Regions from separate parts of the Cruoricaptor ignavus genome, predicted to be linked through region 3. Evidence: riboswitches for the same ligand, from Rfam matches in the RefSeq annotation. Region 3 holds a riboswitch; each other region holds the start of a gene.
The links. A riboswitch is a leader RNA that binds a small molecule or an ion and turns the genes downstream of it on or off. The one in region 3 is predicted to bind S-adenosylmethionine.

Region 1 (6,292 bases), 230 kb from region 3:
CGTTTTCTACAAGAATATCAAAGACCCTATCGAGTACACCTTGCAGCCGGATAAAACCCGCGGGCAGGACATTTTCTATTCTCCGGGCAACTTCGGCACCGCGGAAAATTATGGGGTAGAGGTGGATGTGATAAAGTTCTTCAGCAGTTTTGGTTTTAAGGCCAACTACACATACACGCACTCTGAAATCACCACTCCGAAATCCGTCCGCGTGCGCGATGCCGCAGGCAACCTGGAGACTATTACCCAAGATCAGAAGCGGCCTCTGTATGGGCAGAGTGAGCACATCGCGAATCTTTCCCTGCTTTACAAAAATCCTCAGTCCGGCTGGGATGCGCAGATTGCCGGCTCATACACCGGGCCGAGAATTTCCACAGTTTCCCAGTTTTTGGATAATGACATTTGGCAGAAGGGTTTCATCCAGATGGATGCATCACTTGAGAAAAGACTTGGCGATAGGCTGAGCATCTACGCAAAGGCGAACAACCTGCTGGATACGCCTATGAAACTCTTCATAAAAGGGGTGAATGAGCAGAATGCCGATATTGCCGGGCAGGATATTTCCAGCGGCGAAACACTGATCCGGAAAGATTTCTATAAACAAACCTATCTCCTTGGCCTCCGAGTGAAATTTTAACTAAAAATTTTATAAATGAAAATTCTAAGATATACACTTCTAGCTGCCTGCCTTGGTTTTATGTCCTGCGAGGATGCAAACCATGATGTGGATCTGTCCGAAATCAATTCCAGCTCTGCCGGCGTTTCCGGAGAGGTTTCTGGAACCTGGACGAGAAACAGCGTCGTAAAAGTATCCGGAGATATTGTGATCCCTGCCGGGAAGCGCCTCGTGATAGAGGAGGGCTGCACGGTGGAGATGGATGCCGAGGCGAAGCCGGAATTCATTGTGCTGGGGAATCTCTATGTAAAAGGCACTGAGGAAAGCCCGGTGAGGATTACCACCGTGAAAGAGCTCCGCACCCCCGATTCCTGGGGGCAGAACTGGGGCGGAATCTTATGCGGGCAGTCTGCGGAGGAAGTTCTTTTAGAGCACGCAATCATCGAATATGGCGGCGCATCCACTACTCAGTCTTCGCTTTCTGTAAAACTTGGGCTCTACAAAGCTGCAGCCGGAGAGAATCTTCCGGCGATATGGTTTTCAAACAGCAACGGGAAGCTTGTGATGAAGAACTCAATTATCAAAAACTTCTTTGATGATTCTACTTACTTCGATGGCGGGCAGCTCATCATTACGGGAAATAAATTCTACACCACCGGGAAAAGCGGCGGCGAGGGTGTAAATATCAAGTCGGGCACGCTTGCGGATGTAAGCTATAACCTGTTTTATTCCAACAATACCAACGCGATGAAGCTTTCCAACGCGGGCGACAGATCTCCCCAGGCGCATGTAGTAGCATACAACAATACGATACTGAATACCGGCTGGCGGAGACCGAGCATAAAAGGCGGCTCCATATGGCTGGAGCAGACGGTGCATGCAGAAATCTACAACACACTTTTCGTGAATACGCGTTTCGGAGTAAAGGAGGATACCAAAAAGCCTAAGGATGCGCGCTCCGCCATAGCGAACAATCTATACTATGGCCATAATGCGGAAGCGGTAAAAGGCTTTACGCCGAACGGGAAAGATCAGGTGGGGGGAGTAAACGATATCCTCGATACCAAGACACCTGGCGCCAACGACCCGAAATTTGTAAACTATCCACTGAATACCGATATGTATAATGCTGTATTCAATCCGGAGTGGGATTTCCGGCTGATGCCGGGCTCGCCGGCCATCGGTAAGGGCAAAACGAACATCACCAAAAACTTCCCGAAAGGTCTGGTGATGGATGGAATAACCTATGAATCCCCCGCGCCATCAGCGACGATAGGTGCGTATGGAGTTAAATAATTTTATTATGAAAAAATTTGTAAGAGTAGCAGTTTTTTCTGCAATCATTATTTCTTGCAAAACTACGCAGCAGAGCGCGGCTATTTCGGAAGAGGTGATACAGCCTGCCGTCATTACCCAGCCAGTAAAGCACGATACGGACGACCCCGCCATTTGGATTAATAAAAAAGACCCGTCCAAAAGCCTGATTGTAGGCACAGATAAGGATAAGGACGGTGCGCTCTTCGTTTTCGATCTGGAGGGGAGGATTATTCCTGAGCTTACCGTTTCCGGACTACAGCGGCCAAATAATGTAGACATCGCCTACGGCTTGAAAATCAATGGTAGACCGACAGACATCGCGGTAACTACCGAGCGGCTCACACACAAACTGCGCATTTTCTCTCTTCCGGATATGAAGGCGGTGGACGGCGGCGGTATACCTGTTTTCGAAGGCGAGGCTGGCGAAGGCTTCCGCGATCTTATGGGCATCGCATTATACACCGCCCCCGACGGGAAAATTTACGCCATTGTAGGGAGGAAGACGGGTCCTGCTGAGGGATACCTTTGGCAATACCTCCTGGAGGATGATGGCAGAGGCGTAGTAAAAGCCGATTTGGTTCGGAAATTTGGAAAATACAGCGGCAAAAAGGAGATAGAGTCCATCGCGGTAGATAATGAAAACGGCTTCATCTATTACTCCGACGAGCAGGTGGGCGTTAGAAAATACCACGCCGATCCTGCTAAAGGCAACGAGGAACTGAACCTGTTTGCTCAGACTGGTTTCGCATCCGATCACGAAGGAATATCGATCTACAAGACCGGGCCCAAAACTGGCTACATCCTGGTCTCCGATCAGGGAGCCAATAAATTCCATATCTTCCGCAGGGAGGGCAACAGGCAGGAACTGCTGAAAGTAGTAAAAGTGGCAGCGCAGGAGAGCGACGGCTCCGATATGGTTAGCATTCCGCTGAATGATAAATTCCGCCACGGTATGTTTGTGGTGATGAGTACCGACCGCACCTTCCACTACTATCGCTGGGAAGACATCGCGGGGAAAGATTTGAAAATCAACAAATAAAAAGAGGCTGCAGTAATGCAGCTTTTTTTTTGCAAAATGCTTAAGCGCTCTTTGCGGAATAGCTGCTCAGCGCAGTGGCACGCCTGTACTCCTCCGGGCCGCGCAGGCACTGGGCATACAGTCGGTACCAGCTTGCGTTTGCCCTCGCGCCGTAAGATTTCAAGTCGAAATTTCCTTCGGAAAGGAAATATTTCACATAATCAAAATTCGGGCGGTGCCTCCGCAGCGCGCGCTTCCTCAGCGGACAGAAATTTTGTGTAAATAATGCCTCCGCGCCAGCACTTCGAAATACATTAAAATAGTTGAAATGTTTCTCCGCTGCCTGAATGAGTTTCTCGTCCGAAAGTGAGCCAGCTCCGTGATTTTTTGCCTCAAATTTTGTCTCAAAAGCAGCACCTCGGAAGATGTTCAGAAACTCGCCGACAAAAGTATTCCCGCTCTGCCGGAATTCCACCCAGACCAGCTCATCATTAATCTCAAAACTTAATTGGAAACTTTGCGGAGCAATCTTAGAATCTAAATCTTGCGTGCCGGAAATTGCCGCCGCTGCCGTGATAAAATCATTCATTGAAAAAAAATTTTATCAGGAAAAACGCAAGGCAAACTTCTTATATTTTGGCAAAGCCCTCATACTGTACCACCGTGGATTCTGGTCTCTCGGTTGGTGTCCGCCATTGCGGATCTCCTGATGATTATTTGGCAAATTTATAAAACTTTTTTAATCTACGAAAATTTTCTCTCAACTTTCTAAAAACTGTCTGTAAATTTCCTCACCGCTGCGGATGGAATTAATAGCCCAGCGGATTTTTAGAGGGAGCTGCATTTCAGGGCGGAGTTTATGGTCAATACCGTTCTGGATCAGTTTCTGTTTAAGATCGTAGCAGCAGATTGCCGCAGCCACCGAGACATTGAAACTTTGGGTAAAACCATACATCGGTATGGCGAGCGTTTCGTCGCAAAGTTCAATGAATTCCCCTGAAACACCCTGCCACTCGGTGCCGAATATCAGGGCAGCCGGCTGGGCGATTTTAAATTCTGGCAGCGGGACGGCATCGTCCTCCGGTGATACCGCGATGAGTCTGTACCCGCGCCTTTTAATTTTTTCCAGTGAAGTGATGCTGTGCGGGAGCCGCTCGATTTCCACCCAGGTATCGGCGCCTTTGGTCACCTCCAGATTCGGCTTGAAGATATTTTTTTTCTCCATCGCCACCACTTTGTGGAAACCGCAGGCTTCGGCGCTACGCACAATCGCCGCGGCATTCCGGAACTGGTAAACATCCTCCAGCACGGGCAAAACAAAATCTGAGCTTTCTGATGCGAAAAACTCTATTTTGGCAAGCCGCTCGGCGGTAAGGAACTGTTTTAAATATTCATAAATTTCCTGCTGGGATTTCATTCTGCAAAAATATTTCAGTATTTTTAAAAAATGAAAAGAAAAGTTCTGCTGATCTACACAGGCGGCACCATCGGGATGGAGAAAGACTACGAAACGGGGAGCCTCCGCCCGTTTGATTTCGGGAAAATTTTCCAAAAACTTCCCGAGCTGGGTTTAATAGAAAGTGAAATTGCCGTCCATTCTTTCAAAAATCCGGTGGATTCCAGCGATATGGGGCCTGCGGAATGGAAGGAAATTGCAGAAATAATTCAAAAACATTATCAGGAAACGGATGGCTTCGTGATTCTCCACGGCACGGATACTATGGCATACACTGCTTCCGCGCTGAGTTTTATGCTGAAAAATCTTCGCAAACCGGTAATTTTAACGGGCTCGCAATTGCCGATTGGTGATTTAAGAACAGATGCGAAAGAAAATCTGCTGACGAGCATTTACTACGCATCTCTTTACGATAACGAAGACGCTGTAATTCAGGAAGTTGCACTTTATTTTGAATACAAGTTGTTGCGTGGTAACCGCTCGCTGAAATATTCTGCCGAATATTTTGATGCCTACCAAAGCCCGAACTGGCCGGCGCTCGGGCAGAGCGGCGTACACCTGAATGTTGTGAAAGAGGCGCTGTACCGAGGGCAGCAGAGGAAGGCGTTTTCGGTAGATGCGCATCTTGCCGAAGGGGTGGTATTCTGGCGCATTTTTCCAGGGATGGACTTGGAAATTTTACTTTCGCTGCCTCAGCTTCGCGTGTTGATACTGCAAGTTTACGGCTCCGGAACGGTACCGAATGACGGAAAAACCGCGGAGACTTTGCGAAAACTTCGGATGAAAAATATTGATGTGGTGGTGATCAGCCAATGTGTTTCCGGGAAAATTTCGTTCGGCAAGTATGAAAACAGCAATGTTTTTACGAAATTAGGTGCCATCAGCGGTGGAGATCTCACTGCGGAAGCGGCTATTACCAAAGCTATGCACATTCTCGATAATCCTCAGTACACTGGTAGTTTTGCAGAAAATTTTGCAAAAAACCTCTGCGGCGAAATCTCGGAATAAAACTTTGCCAGGATAGAAAAAAATTCCTATTTTTGCAAACCACAAAGAAAGGTGCTCGAGTGGTTGAAGAGGCTACCCTGGAAAGGTAGTATACGGGTAACCGTATCGAGGGTTCGAATCCCTTCCTTTCTGCTGATCCTGGAAATTCCAGGATTTTTTTTATTTCTGATTAGTTTTTTTCTTGCATTTTTCGCAGTAATCCTTTAAGTTTGTTGCCTTATTTGCAACAATATGAAGTTAAAATTATCTGCTGCAATAGTTGTGATACATGTCGCAACAAACTTAGCGCCCGCACAAACCGTGAGGGTGTTCGAAGATGTGCCTTTCTATAGTATGTACCACTATCTTGGCGAAGGGCAGCAGCTACCGCCCGAAGCATTTTCGCAAATTCCGGCTGGTGCCATCCGCATTCACGGCTATGAGAGGGATATTATTTCCCGAAAACTTTCCTCGGAAGAAATCGCGCAGTTTGGCAACGGCCTGAAAATGAATGTGAAAATAAAGGCAGCCTGCGATAATTATGACAGGATTGCCGGTGTGAATTTGGCGCTGGTTCCGAAAGGTCTCCGCACTTATACCTGGGAAAATCAGCAGGTGCAGCGCATAGAAATCGGCAGGTTCATCACGCCGTTTATGAACAAAAACAAGATGCCGAACGAAGTGCCGTACAGCTTTCAGGTGGATAATGTATCACAGATTGTGCACGATGCGAAGCTTGCCGCTCTTTATGATTTCTGGATTGAATTTCGTGCTGATGGCTATTCTGAAGCGGCGAATTCTCAGGTGGCAGGCTGCGCTGGAAGAACGGATGTTTTCCGCGGAGATTTGGAGTTTGTATCGTCTCAGCCATTTCAATCGGTTGGGCAAAATGCTCTGC
Region 2 (6,292 bases), 360 kb from region 3:
CGATTAAGCCTTGATAAGCAGGTGCAAATCATTTCCTTTAGCAAAAATATTTGCCTGGAAACCAAGCGGATAGCTCCACAGATTAAGGTTCAATATTTAAATGGCGAATTATCTCCGCAGGAAGTGAAGGCATTAGGTTTGGATGGCATCGATTATCATTATAAAATTTTCATTGATAAGCATCCCGAATGGATACGGCAGGCTAACGATTTGGGTTTGATTACCAATTCTTGGACTGTAAATAGCGAAGAAATTGCCCGTACGCTAATGGAGATGGGAATAAAAGTAATTACAACTGATATACCGGAAAAACTTAAAAATTTATAGAAATGAAATTCAGATTAACTGTAGCCACTTTAATTTTTACGGCGGCATCAGCCTTAGCTAATAATGTGACAGGCTATGTGTTCGATGATGCTAACCGCAACGGGAAAATGGATCGCGGTGAAAAAGGAATTGCCAGCGTTTCGGTTTCAAATGGCATTCAGGTAGTACAAACTGATGCTGCGGGAAGATACACTCTCCCAATTGATGACGACCAGATCATCTTCGTAGTAAAGCCAGCAGGTTACCAGGTTCCAATGAATCATTTGAACTTACCTCAATTTTACTATAACCATAAACCTAATGGCTCACCAGCAGGCTTTAAATATGAAGGTGTTAAGCCTACAGGCAAGCTTCCAAAGAATATTAATTTCGCGCTGCACCGCCAGCAGGAAAATCCGAATTTTGAGATTCTCGTTTTCGGAGACCCACAACCTTACAACCTTCGTGAGTTAGATTACTTTAGAAGGGCTATTGTAGATGAAGTAAAAACTAATAAGAAAAATGCTGTTTTTGGAATCACACTCGGTGATTTAGTTGGTGATGATTTAACGCTTCATCCGCAGTATGCACAGGTAATGAAGGAGATTGGCTTGCCTTGGTATAATGTGATGGGCAACCACGATATGAATTACGAGGCCAAGGAAGATAGGCATTCCGATGAATCTTTTGAAAAGACTTTTGGGCCTAGCACATATTCTTTCAACTACGCTGATGTGCATTTTATCATCTTGGACGACATACTTTATCCGGATCCAAGGGATGGTAAAGGTTATTACGGAGGTTTTAGGCCAGATCAACTGGAATTCATTAAAAACGACCTGAAATTTGTAGATAAAAATAAGTTGGTGGTTTTGGCTTTCCACATCCAGATGGAACCGGAAAGACCGGGGGAAGATCATTTCAGGATGGAAGACAGAAAGGCGCTTTTCGACATCCTTCAACCTTACGAGAACATTCTGATGATGTCCGCCCATACACACAAGCAATCTCAGCTTTTTTACACAAAAGATCACGGATGGCAGGGCGCTAAAGATCTCCACGAAATCAATATGGGAACTACTTCCGGCGATTGGTTTTCAGGAACCGCAAATGAAAGGGGCCTGCCTAAAAGTATGATGAGAGATGGTACGGAGCAGGGCTACTCTTTTGTAAACTTTAGCGGGAACAAGTATAAAATTCAATACAAAGTAGCAGGAAAACCTGAGAATTACCAAATAAAGCTCTATGTACCGAAGGTGGTGCAGAATGTGAGAAATAACGCCAGCATCGTAGCCAACTTCTTCAGCGGAAGCAAAAACGATTCGGTGGAATACCGCATAGACGGCGGCGAGTGGAAACCGATGCAGTATGCGGAAACTTTTGATCCGGAGTTTACTCAATCTGTGCTGAAGTGGGACGCCACGGAGACGCTATATGCCGGCAGAAGGCCATCTTACCCGGAAAATTCCCGCCATATCTGGGTGGCGAGATTTCCGAAGCTGGAAAATGGCGAGCACAGGGTAGAAGTTCGGGCAAAGGATATGTACGGCGACACGCACACCGCCAATGCTCAATTTACCGTTAGCGAGCTGAAGCCAATACCGTAAATTCTTTCTTTATATATTTCAGAATCCCGCGAGGCTGATGCTTTGCGGGATTTTTAGAATGATACAATACTGATGAGGGTGAAACGAGACTGTTTTGTGAAGTTGATTTTTTCGATAATAAGGGGATTAAAAATCAAACTCCATCTCTCTATAATCCTGCGGCAGTGCGATGCGGAAGGCCTTTCCCGGTGTTCCGCTGATGGTGTAGTACTGGGCTAAATCTTTGCCCAGCCTAGATTCCAGATTTTTGTGAAGCCGGGATTTCGTAGGGCGGAAGGTGGTACCGTTCGGATTGGCGAGAAATGCGATTCTGTCAGGGTCAGGGTTGAAACGGAGCATTTCGTAAATGCGGTTCATTTCCTGCACGTAATCTCCCAGATTGCGCAGCACGATGCCTTCAGGGTGCCGCAGGAATAGTATGAAGATCACCTTTTCCAGCGGCTTTAGTTCAATTTCATCTTTGCCGATGAAGATTTTGCAATCGTGCGTAATCGTCAGTTTTTTCGGTTGAAGATTTCCTACGAAACCTTGTGCAAACTTCATTGCCTTCCGTACGGATTCGAAAATTTCCAGCGATTGCATCAGGATTTCCGGCGTGATGCCGTGGGCCTTGGCGCGCTGCAAGCAATCGTGGCAGATGTCCGCCGTACGCAGCTTCAGTAGGATTTCGGTTTTGTTTTCGCAGAAATCGTTGATGCAGCCCACAGGCTCCATATGGAAATTCATTTCAGGCGGCACCTCTATGTCGAAGTTCATCAGGATCTGCAGCACATTGGACACGGTTTCGTATGCCGCGGGAAACACCGGCGAAGCCTGTAGGAAAAATTCCCAGTCGCTGCACTGCACGAAGGCGTTGCGCTTTCCGCCAGTATCGAACATGCTGAAGAAGTTCATCGAATTTCGGCGGTTGGTAAGCAGGATTACGAAATCATCATCCGGAATTTTCAGGATTTCGCGGGAGCGATCGCAGAGGGAGAACAGTTCCCGCCAACTGAGCGGATAGCCAAGTTCAGGGAAATATTCCTGGCGGTAATATTCTGAATCGATATCAAAGGTTACCAAGTCTGAAAACGGCGTCTGGCAGGCTTTCCGAAAGTCATCCTCCGTCCATTTTGGCTTGGAGATTACGAATTCCATCGGGCCTTTCTCTGCGCAGAGCAGCTCGTGCACGCTCTCCAGCAATTCCTGCGGAAGCTCCGGCGTTTTTATGAGGTGGATTTTCATTCAAATTCTGAGAGATCGTTTACTGCCAGGTTCTACTTCTTTACCTAATTTACAGTAGCCCTGGCAGTCGATAATTTTGCTGATTCTTTCTACAGCGTATGCATCTAGATTCATAATTTTTTTTCTGTTAATTTACAAATTTATTTACAATTTTCAAGTTTTAATCAAATAAAATCCCAGGTTAAAGTTTCCCTGTTCAGCACGATGTTTTCCAGGATGTTTTCAAATTTCTGGTTCTTGGAAAAATGGATGTAGATGCTGTCCTCATCCAAATCATAAATATCGGCATAAACACTAGCATTGTGAATTTCCTCCAGTTTTAAACGGAGTTCTGCTAAAACATCAATTTCCGGCTCCAGCAGAATCTGGTAAACTTCGGGGCTAATGGCTGGTGGGTGTACTTCCATTTTGTTTCAATTTTTAGGTTAATATTAAGGTTAAGTTTCAATTAAAATCTCTCCTCAAATTCCAGCACGATGTCCTGAAGCTCGGGCGGCAGTTTGCCCAGTGCATATTTCCGTATATCGCCAGGGATGCCGCCGTAAAAAGCCGCCGCAATTCCGCCGGAAATGCAGGCTATGGTATCGGAATCTCCACCGATGGAGATGGCGTTGCGCAGCGTATCCTCATAGCTGCTGCCATCCAGAAAAGCCACTAAAGCCTGCGGAACGGAGCCCTGGCAGCTTACATCAAAGCCATATTTCGGGCGGATTTCATCGCAGGTGAAATTCAGATCGTAGCCGAAACGCTCGCCGATTTCTTCCTGTATCTCGTTTTTTGTGGCGCCGTTCTTTGCCAGAAACCCGGCTAAACTTACAGCCTGTGCACCTTTAATTCCTTCGGGATGATTGTGCGAAACTTCCGCCGTTTTCCTCGAAAGCTCCAGGCATTCTGCCACAGATTTTACTATAAAGCTCACCGGAGAAACACGCATCGCAGAGCCGTTGCCAAAGCTGTGGTAGGGTGTCTTTTCATCCGAAGAAATCCAGCGCGAAAATCTACCGCCGTAGCCAGCATCAGGATATTTTCTGCCGTAGGCTTTCAGCGTTTCGGCTATATCTTTTCCGTGCATCAGGGCATCGGCTACAGCCAGCGTCATCACGCTATCATCGGTGAATTTTGCGCGTTCATCAAACAGCGGGAATTCCTTGCTTTTATGATTGCGGCGTTCATAAACCGAGCCGATAATATCGCCTGCAATTGCACCGAGAATTGTGGAGTTTGACATTGTTTTAGATTTGCTCAGATTGACAGGGGGTTTAATTTTTTCGATTAAATTTCTATCACAAAGGTATAGAGCGAAACTGAGCTGTAGGAGTTTTGCAATGTTGCAAAATTAAAATCAGGGAAGGTTCTGCCGTAAGTTTGCAAAAGAAATCATCAGGAGCGCCGCAAATTGCGGACACCAACCGAGAGACCAAAATCCACGGTGGTTTAGTATGAGGGCTATCGCCAAAATATAAGATGCATACGCTGTTCCTGCTGATAAAAATGAGTTTCAACCAAAACCAGTTTTTATGAGCAAAAGAAAATCCAAAACGCAGAAATGTTTGCCGAACTGGAAACTCCGGCAGCTTAATGAGCATAAATCTCTTAATTTTTTAATCTCTCAATCAACTTAATTTTTTTAAAAATGACTTACGAAGAATACCGGGCGAAACTACGCCCCCTGACCAACGAGGAACTCATCGGAAAAATCAACCAAGAAGTAGGGAAACCAGGCTGGGTAGCAGCAAGAGGAAGATACCTTTCCGCACTTCGGGAAACCGTGCTGGAAAGAGGGATAGACGGTGGAGAAGCCGTGAAGACAACAGGGCTTTCACTGAAATACAAGGTGAAACTTGTGGGCAACAGAATTGTGCAACTGAAAGAATCGGGAGAATTTGGACAAATTTAAACAAATGAACAGAAACCTTTTAACCATAGAATTGCAGGGCCAAACAATCATCGGCAATGTGAATTTTTCCACGCCCTTTGCTGTGGAAGTCAAGATTTTTTCGCCATACCAAGGCTTGGTTTTAAGCAAAATCAACAAAGGTGAGGACTGGAACGCCGAGCAGCAATACAAAATTGCGGAGCAACTGCTGGAAGATTGCTACCGCTACAGCACAGACCTGATGAGGCATCGGGATTTGGCAAGGATGGAATTCGTGAAAATGCTGGGAATTCTAGACAAGTTCAACAGCCAGAACCGCTACGATTATATGAGAAACCGGGAGCAGCTGATGCGTGTATATGCGAAAAGCCAGCTGCCGCACTACAAGCCGGAAGAAGATGTGGACGGAAGAACGGCGTTGGAAATTTTCAACTTTATGGCGACTTGGATCGTGGTGAACGGGAAATTCCCGGATTTCAACATCCATTCCAGGCCGAAAGACAGGGTGCCGCCAAGATTCAGCCAGCTGGAAGAAAAGCTGAGAAACTATAACTCGAAAAGTACAGAGGAAAAGCTGCAGCTGCAGTTTCGCGAGATAGCGACAGAAAAGGCTACGGAATTTGCGTGGTTTCTGGAGCAGGAATTTGGTAGAGGAAGCTTGCCCGGCGAATTTATTGATAGAAGAAAACGAAACGAATTGAAAAATGACGCGTAAACCTGCTGAAGCTGCTGCAGAATAAAGGCACCTATTCCTGCGTGGTCCCGAGAAGTAAATACCAAGGAATGCTGCGGTATGAGTATGACAAAATACGGCCCAATCCTCGGCTTGAATCCGGAATTGTCGTATGGTTGTGAGGTTCCATATCTCTGGGATTTTTGATTTTGCAGAATTTAATGTTATTTTTGTTAAATTAATATTATGCAGATTCACAACTTATTTTGCATAATTTCCTTTCATTAATCACATTATAAAATGACCTACGGTACAGCATTTTTCAGTCTTGAGGATGTATTAAAAATCCTAAGGCAGCCCAACAAGGCGAAATTGGATGACAAAGCCAGACAACAAATCCTCAAATCCCAGCAGAATGTGCGGGAAATCGTAGAATCCGACCGTACGGTATACGGCATTAATACCGGCTTCGGCCCACTCTGCGATGTGAAAATCTCCGAATCGGAAACCGCGCAGCTGCAGCACAATCTCATCATTTCCCACGCCGTTGGGGTGGGGCAGCCCCTCAGCAAAGATCTTTCTAAACTGATGATGATTACCAAGATC
Region 3 (6,292 bases):
ACCTCGGCGCTTCGCCGCGAGCAAGCATCGCACTGCTGATGGCATCGAAGGCTTTTGCGGCAATTCGCGGAAGAGATTTCGTAACGCCGGATGATATAAAGTTTGCAGCACCGGCAGTTCTTCGCCACAGAATCGTGGTTTCGCCAGAAAGGGAGATGGAAGGGCTTACCGCCGATGAAATCATCCGCCAAATCATTGAAGGCATCGAAATTCCAAGATAAAAAATGCGCAACCTCTACCTCACCAAAAGGCTTTTCGCATTGCTCAGCGTGGTAATGCTGCTGTTCGTGCTGGCGTTTTTCATCGGCTGGCTCCTGCCTTTTGTGCGCGTATTTTTCGGGCTGGTCATCCTTGCCGCAATCATCGATTATGCAATGCTTTTCGGGAAGAAAAACGGCGTAATAGCGCAGCGGATTTTACCGGAAAAACTGAGCAACGGCGATGAAAATCGCGTGAAGCTGGATGTGAAGAACGACTATCCTTTCCCGATTGAAACGGAAATAATCGACGAGGTGCCGTTTCAGTTTCAGATGAGGGACTTTAACATTAAAAGAAAAATTGAATCGAAAAAAAATGTTTTCCTGCAGTACATCCTGGAACCGAAGGAGCGCGGTGAATTTGTTTTCGGTGCGCTAAATGTTTACGCTAAATCTGCAATTGGCTTAGTATCAAAGCGTTACAGGTTTCAGAAGGATGCTTCGCTGCCAAGTTATCCGTCCTTCATTCACCTCGGAAAGTACGAGCTGCAGGCCATTCGTGACCAGTTTTTGCTGGGCGCAAGAAAAGTGCGGAGGATAGGGCACCAGACGGAATTTGAGCAAATCAAGGATTATGTGCCAGGCGATGACATCCGCACCATCAACTGGAAGGCGACTTCCAAGCGAAATCATCTGATGGTGAACCAATATCAGGAGGAACGCTCGCAAAGAATCTGGATGATCATAGATAAGGGCAGAACGATGCAGATGCCTTTCGGCGGGCTTTCGCTGCTGGATTACTCGATAAATGCTGCGATGGCGCTCTCTCACATCGTGCTGAAAAAGGGCGACAGAGCGGGAGTGATGACCTTCTCGAAAACTGCGGAAAACCGAGTGCCTGCGGAAAGTAAGGCAGGGCAGCTGCGGAAAATTTCGGAAGCGCTGTACAACATTCGGACGAATTTTTACGAGAGCGATTTCGGCGCGCTTTACCGTAATATTCGGCAAAACATCAGCCAGCGAAGCCTGATTTTACTTTTTACTAATTTTGAAACGCTGGATGCAGTGAACCGCCAGATGAAATTTCTGCGGGCTATTGCGCGAAACCATCTGGTAGTGGTGGTGTTTTTCAAAAACAGCGAGCTGCAAAAAATCATCCACCGAAATCCGGAAAATATGCAGGAAATTTATGATGAAATCATCGCTGAAAAATTCGAGTTCGAGAAGAAGCTCATCATTCAGGAACTGCGGAAATACGGCATCTACAGCCTGTACACCCTGCCGGAAAATCTCAGCGTGGAAGCCATTAACAAATATCTGGAAATCAAGGCGCAAGGCCTGCTATAACTTAAAAATTTTTTATTATGAAAATTTCTCTGAACCGAATCAACGACGATTTTCTGTTTGAATGCAGCAATTCTGCGGGCAACAAAATTCTCCTGGATAATGCCACACTTCCCGATGCCAAGGGCGTTTCACCGATGGAAGCCGTTCTGATGGCTGTGGCAGGATGCAGCAGCATAGACATTGTTTCCATCCTGAAAAAGCAGCGGCAGGGCATCACGGATTTTTCTGCGGAAGTGGAAGGCGAAAGAATCCCGAAAGATGATGCCAAGGTCTTCAAAACCATCACGGTGAATTTCAGTTTGTCCGGCAATATTGACCCGAAGAAAGCCTACCGTGCCGCCGAACTTTCCTTCGAAAAATACTGCTCCGTCTCGAAAACTCTCGAACCCAATGTAGAAGTAAAATTCTCGGTGAAGGTGAATGGTGAATTGGTAGAGAAAAATTAAACTTTTGCCTTGGCTCTTAGCTCTCGCCAAGCCTTGGCTGAATAAGTTTTGCTACGGTGGCCGTCCATCCGCACTGATGTGAAGCGCCGAGGCCACGCCCTGTATCTCCATCGAAATATTCGTAGAAGAAAATATTGTCGCGGAAATACGCATCGTGGTTGAACTTGGCGTTGCCGCCGTTGAAAGGTCTTTCGCCGTTTTCATTCTTCTTGAAAATGCTTTGCAGGCGTTCGCTCACATCGTTTGCCACTTCATCCAGGCTCAGCATTGCGCCGCTTCCCTTTGGATGCTCCACTTTCAGCCTGTCGCCAAAATAATAGTGGAAACGCTGCAGGCTTTCCACCACCAGGAAATTCAGCGGAAACCAAATCGGGCCACGCCAGTTGCTGTTGCCGCCGAACATACTGCTGTCGCTTTCTGCCGCGGTGTAGCGTACCACATATTGCGTATCGTGCGCCGCGAAAACAAACGGGTTTTGCTCGTAGCATTTGGACATTGAGCGGATGCCATAATCGCTGAGGAATTCATTCGGGTCGCACATTCTCTCTAGAATTTTTTTCAGCCTTTTTTGCCGAAGGATGCTGATGAGATGCTTCTTTCCTTCGCCCTCAACCTGCCAGTTGGATACCAGCTCCGCAAGTTCTGGCTTATTGCGCAGCACCCAGTCCATCCTGGTTTTAAAGTTCGGAAGTTTCTCCAGCATTTCGTGGCTGATGACTTCCACGGCAAACATCGGGATGAGGCCTACCATACTCCGCAGTTTCAGCGAAATGGCGTCGCCGTTTTCCAGCTGAATAAGGTCGTAGAAAAAGCCGTCGTCCTCGTTCCACAGCCCGTCTTTATCGCCCAATTTGTTCATTGCCTGAGCGATGTAGAGGAAATGCTCGAAGAATTTTATCGCCATATCTTCGTACACTGGGTTGTACAGGGAGAGCTCCATTGCGATGCGCATCATATTGAGCGCGAACATCGCCATCCAGCTTGTGCCGTCGGCTTGCTCTAGGTGCTGTCCGTCGGGCAGTTCCATATTTCGGTCGAAGGCACCAATGTTATCCAGTCCTAAAAATCCGCCGCCGAAAATATTTTCGCCGCGCTTATCTTTCCGGTTTACCCACCAGGTGAAGTTCAGCAAAAGTTTTTGGAAAACGGCTTCCAGGAAGAAATAATCCGGCTTTTCGGAAAGCTTCGCATCAATTTTGAAAACGCGGAAGGTTGCCCAGGCGTGAACTGGCGGATTCACATCGCTCAGGTTCCATTCGTAGGCCGGCATTTGTCCGTTCGGCCGCATATACCATTCCTTCGTCAGCAGTCTCAGCTGTTCTTTGGCAAAATTGCCATCAATCAAGGCAAAAGGCACGCAGTGAAACGCCAAATCCCAAGTGGCATACCACGGATATTCCCATTTATCTGGCATCGAAATGATGTCCTTGTTGTGAAGGTGCTCCCAGTCCTTATTCCGCACGAAGCTTTCAAAATCCCGCTCAATTGAAAAATTTGGGTCGCCCTTCAGCCATTTGGAAACTTTGTAATGGTAAAACTGCTTGTTCCAGAGCAAGCCTGCGAAAGCCTGCCGCTGCACATTCCGCTCATCATCGCTTGCTATATCCTGCTGAATTTCCGCGTAAAATTCCTGGCACTCGTTTTTTCTCTTCTCGAAAATTTCATCGAAATCGTAGAAGGCATCCGGAAAAATATCGTGAGGACTGATCCTGAAATCGAAGATTTCAGAGCTCCCGGTCTTTATCACTTGCTCGATTGCAAAGCAAGCCTTCGTCCCGAATTTTTCAGGATTTACGGAATCATCACCGAAGAGAATGTGGTTATTAATGCCGTCTTTGTAGAAAAATCCTTCCTGCCTTGGTTCGCCGTATATCGCTTCTGGGTTGGTTTCGTTCTCGCAGAAAAGGCTCTCTGCACCACGGCTTCTCGAGTAGAAATTTCGCACCGCCATATCATTATGCTCAATTCCGATGATGCCCCGCTCTTTCTCGAAAAAATTCGGCTTGTAAGAATTGTAGCCCCACCTCCAATTGTTTCGGTACCAGATTGTTGGCAGTATTACCAGCGGTGCATCCCTTTCGCTGCGGTTGTGCACGGAAAGGCGGATGAAGATGTCTTCCGGGTCCACCTTGCAATATTCGATTTCCAGGTCGAAATATTCATCATTATCGAAGATTCCCGTGTCGATAATTTCAAATTCCGGGTCCTTTCTGCTGCGCGACAAATTCTCCTGAACCAGCTTCTCATAAGGGAAGGCACCGATGGGGTACTTGTAGAGCATCTTCATATATGAATGTGTGGGCGAACTGTCCAGATAGTAAAAAATTTCCTTCAAATCTTCGCCGTGGTTCCCCTGGTGGTTGCTCAGCCCGAAGAAGCGCTCCTTCAGCATCTCATCATTTTTATTCCAGAAGCTGAAGGCAAAGCACAGCCGCTGCTTGTTATCAGAAATCCCTGCGATGCCTTCCTCCGCCCATCGGTAGGTGTAGCTTTTCGCGGTATTATGCCCCGTGAAATCCCACGCATTTCCATCGGCGCTATAGTCTTCGCGCACATTTCCCCACTGTCTGTTGCTCACATAAGGCCCCCAGGTTTTCCACGCGTCATCCTGCAATCTTTGCCGTTCTGCAATCATATTTTGGCTCAATTATTTTACGAAGATAAAGTTTTTTCAAAATTTTTATGCAAATGAATTTTATACCGAAAAAAACTATATTTGCAGCTCACAACATTGAAGTTATCAGGAAAGGCTGAGGGAATAGACCCTGCGAAGCCTTAGCAACCCTCAGGATTGAGAAGGTGCTAAATTCTACCTAAAAATTTTAGGAAAGATAACCGAGAACGCAGTTTTCCTCTGGGCTTTTTCCGGCGAATTTCAATGATTAAATGTTTGTTTGAAATGAACCGTAAAGCCGAACTCTACCGCTCTCTTGGTGAAAGAATCCTGCTTCTGGACGGTGCTATGGGAACGATGATCCAGCGCTATAAGCTGGATGAAGACGATTACCGCTCCGCACGCTTCCAAGATTGGGAAAAGCCTTTGAAGGGCAATAATGATCTGCTCTCTCTTACCCGGCCGGAAATTATCGCGGCAATCCACAGAGAATATTTGGAAGCAGGCGCGGACATCATCGAGACCAACACATTCAGCGCCACCACCATAGCAATGGCAGATTATGGGATGGAAGATTTCGTTCAGGAAATGAATTTCCAATCTGCAAAAATCGCCCGCGAAGTTTGCGAAGAATTCAACGATAAAAATCCTGCGAAGCCCCGGTTCGTGGCAGGCTCCATAGGCCCTACGAACAAGACGGCGAGCCTTAGCCCTGATGTGAACGACCCCGGCTTCCGCGCCATTACCTTCGATGAGCTTCGCGAAGCCTACAAGCAGCAAGCCAAGGCTTTGATGGAGGGCGGCGCCGATATTCTTCTGGTGGAAACCATTTTTGATACGCTGAATGCCAAGGCTGCACTTTTCGCCATAGATGAAATCCAGGAAGAAAGCGGTGCGAAAATTCCTGTAATGGTTTCCGGTACCATCACAGATTCTTCCGGCAGAACGCTTAGCGGACAAACCGCTGAAGCCTTCCTTATTTCCGTTTCGCACCACGATTTGCTTAGCGTCGGTTTCAATTGTGCACTGGGCGCAAAGCAGCTCACGCCTTATCTGGAAACCCTCGCCAATCAGTCGGGTTATTACATTTCCGCCTATCCAAATGCTGGCCTGCCCAATGCTTTCGGCGGCTACGATGAATCGCCGGAGGCTATGGCAATGCAGGTGAAGGACTATGCGGAGCGCGGCATCGTGAATATTGTGGGCGGATGCTGCGGTACTACGCCTGCTCACATCGCTGCGATTGCCGATGTAGTGAAAGATTTTGAACCGAGAAAAATTCCGCAAACAATTTTGAGCTAGTCCAAAAATGGCAGAATATAATTACAGAACAGATTTCCGCCCGATGAAGCTTTCCGGGCTGGAACCACTCATCATCACGCCAGAATCCAACTTCATCAATGTAGGGGAAAGAACAAATGTGGCAGGCTCTAAAAAATTCCTGCGGCTCATTAAGGAAGAAAATTTTGCAGAAGCGTTGGAAATCGCGCGGCATCAGGTAGAAAACGGTGCCCAGATCCTGGATGTGAATTTTGACGACGGAATGCTGGACGGCCAATACTGTATGGTAAAATTCCTGAACCTGGTAGCCGCGGAGCCGGACATTGCGAGAATCCCGATAATGATAGATTCTTCAAAATGGGAAATCATCGAAGCCGGGCTGAAAGTGGTCCAGGGAAAAGCGGTGG

Region 1: linked by a shared signal. The riboswitch ahead of IMZ16_RS03855 (hypothetical protein) and the one ahead of IMZ16_RS05035 (homocysteine S-methyltransferase family protein) in region 3 are both predicted to bind S-adenosylmethionine.
Region 2: linked by a shared signal. The riboswitch ahead of IMZ16_RS03245 (hypothetical protein) and the one ahead of IMZ16_RS05035 (homocysteine S-methyltransferase family protein) in region 3 are both predicted to bind S-adenosylmethionine.

What each region holds. Positions count from the first base shown of each region.
Region 1 covers NZ_CP063145.1:825,038-831,329, reverse strand. Annotated here, with positions in the region: gene IMZ16_RS03870 (TonB-dependent receptor) at 1-637, shown strand, start outside; gene IMZ16_RS03865 (right-handed parallel beta-helix repeat-containing protein) at 653-1,912, shown strand; gene IMZ16_RS03860 (phytase) at 1,920-2,972, shown strand; gene IMZ16_RS03855 (hypothetical protein) at 3,013-3,540, opposite strand; SAM-I-IV-variant riboswitch at 3,574-3,669, opposite strand; gene IMZ16_RS03850 (TrmH family RNA methyltransferase) at 3,712-4,368, opposite strand; gene IMZ16_RS03845 (asparaginase) at 4,399-5,415, shown strand; tRNA gene IMZ16_RS03840 (tRNA-Ser) at 5,461-5,547, shown strand; gene IMZ16_RS03835 (peptide-N-glycosidase F-related protein) at 5,647-6,292, shown strand, end outside.
Region 2 covers NZ_CP063145.1:696,909-703,200, reverse strand. Annotated here, with positions in the region: gene IMZ16_RS03270 (glycerophosphodiester phosphodiesterase) at 1-327, shown strand, start outside; gene IMZ16_RS03265 (calcineurin-like phosphoesterase C-terminal domain-containing protein) at 330-1,913, shown strand; gene IMZ16_RS03260 (hypothetical protein) at 2,040-3,137, opposite strand; gene IMZ16_RS03255 (hypothetical protein) at 3,302-3,544, opposite strand; gene IMZ16_RS03250 (ADP-ribosylglycohydrolase family protein) at 3,586-4,365, opposite strand; SAM-I-IV-variant riboswitch at 4,510-4,607, shown strand; gene IMZ16_RS03245 (hypothetical protein) at 4,771-5,034, shown strand; gene IMZ16_RS03240 (hypothetical protein) at 5,039-5,728, shown strand; gene hutH (histidine ammonia-lyase) at 5,987-6,292, shown strand, end outside.
Region 3 covers NZ_CP063145.1:1,055,287-1,061,578, reverse strand. Annotated here, with positions in the region: gene IMZ16_RS05055 (AAA family ATPase) at 1-221, shown strand, start outside; gene IMZ16_RS05050 (DUF58 domain-containing protein) at 225-1,544, shown strand; gene IMZ16_RS05045 (OsmC family protein) at 1,562-1,990, shown strand; gene IMZ16_RS05040 (MGH1-like glycoside hydrolase domain-containing protein) at 2,007-4,625, opposite strand; SAM riboswitch class I at 4,725-4,828, shown strand; gene IMZ16_RS05035 (homocysteine S-methyltransferase family protein) at 4,890-5,906, shown strand; gene metH (methionine synthase) at 5,914-6,292, shown strand, end outside.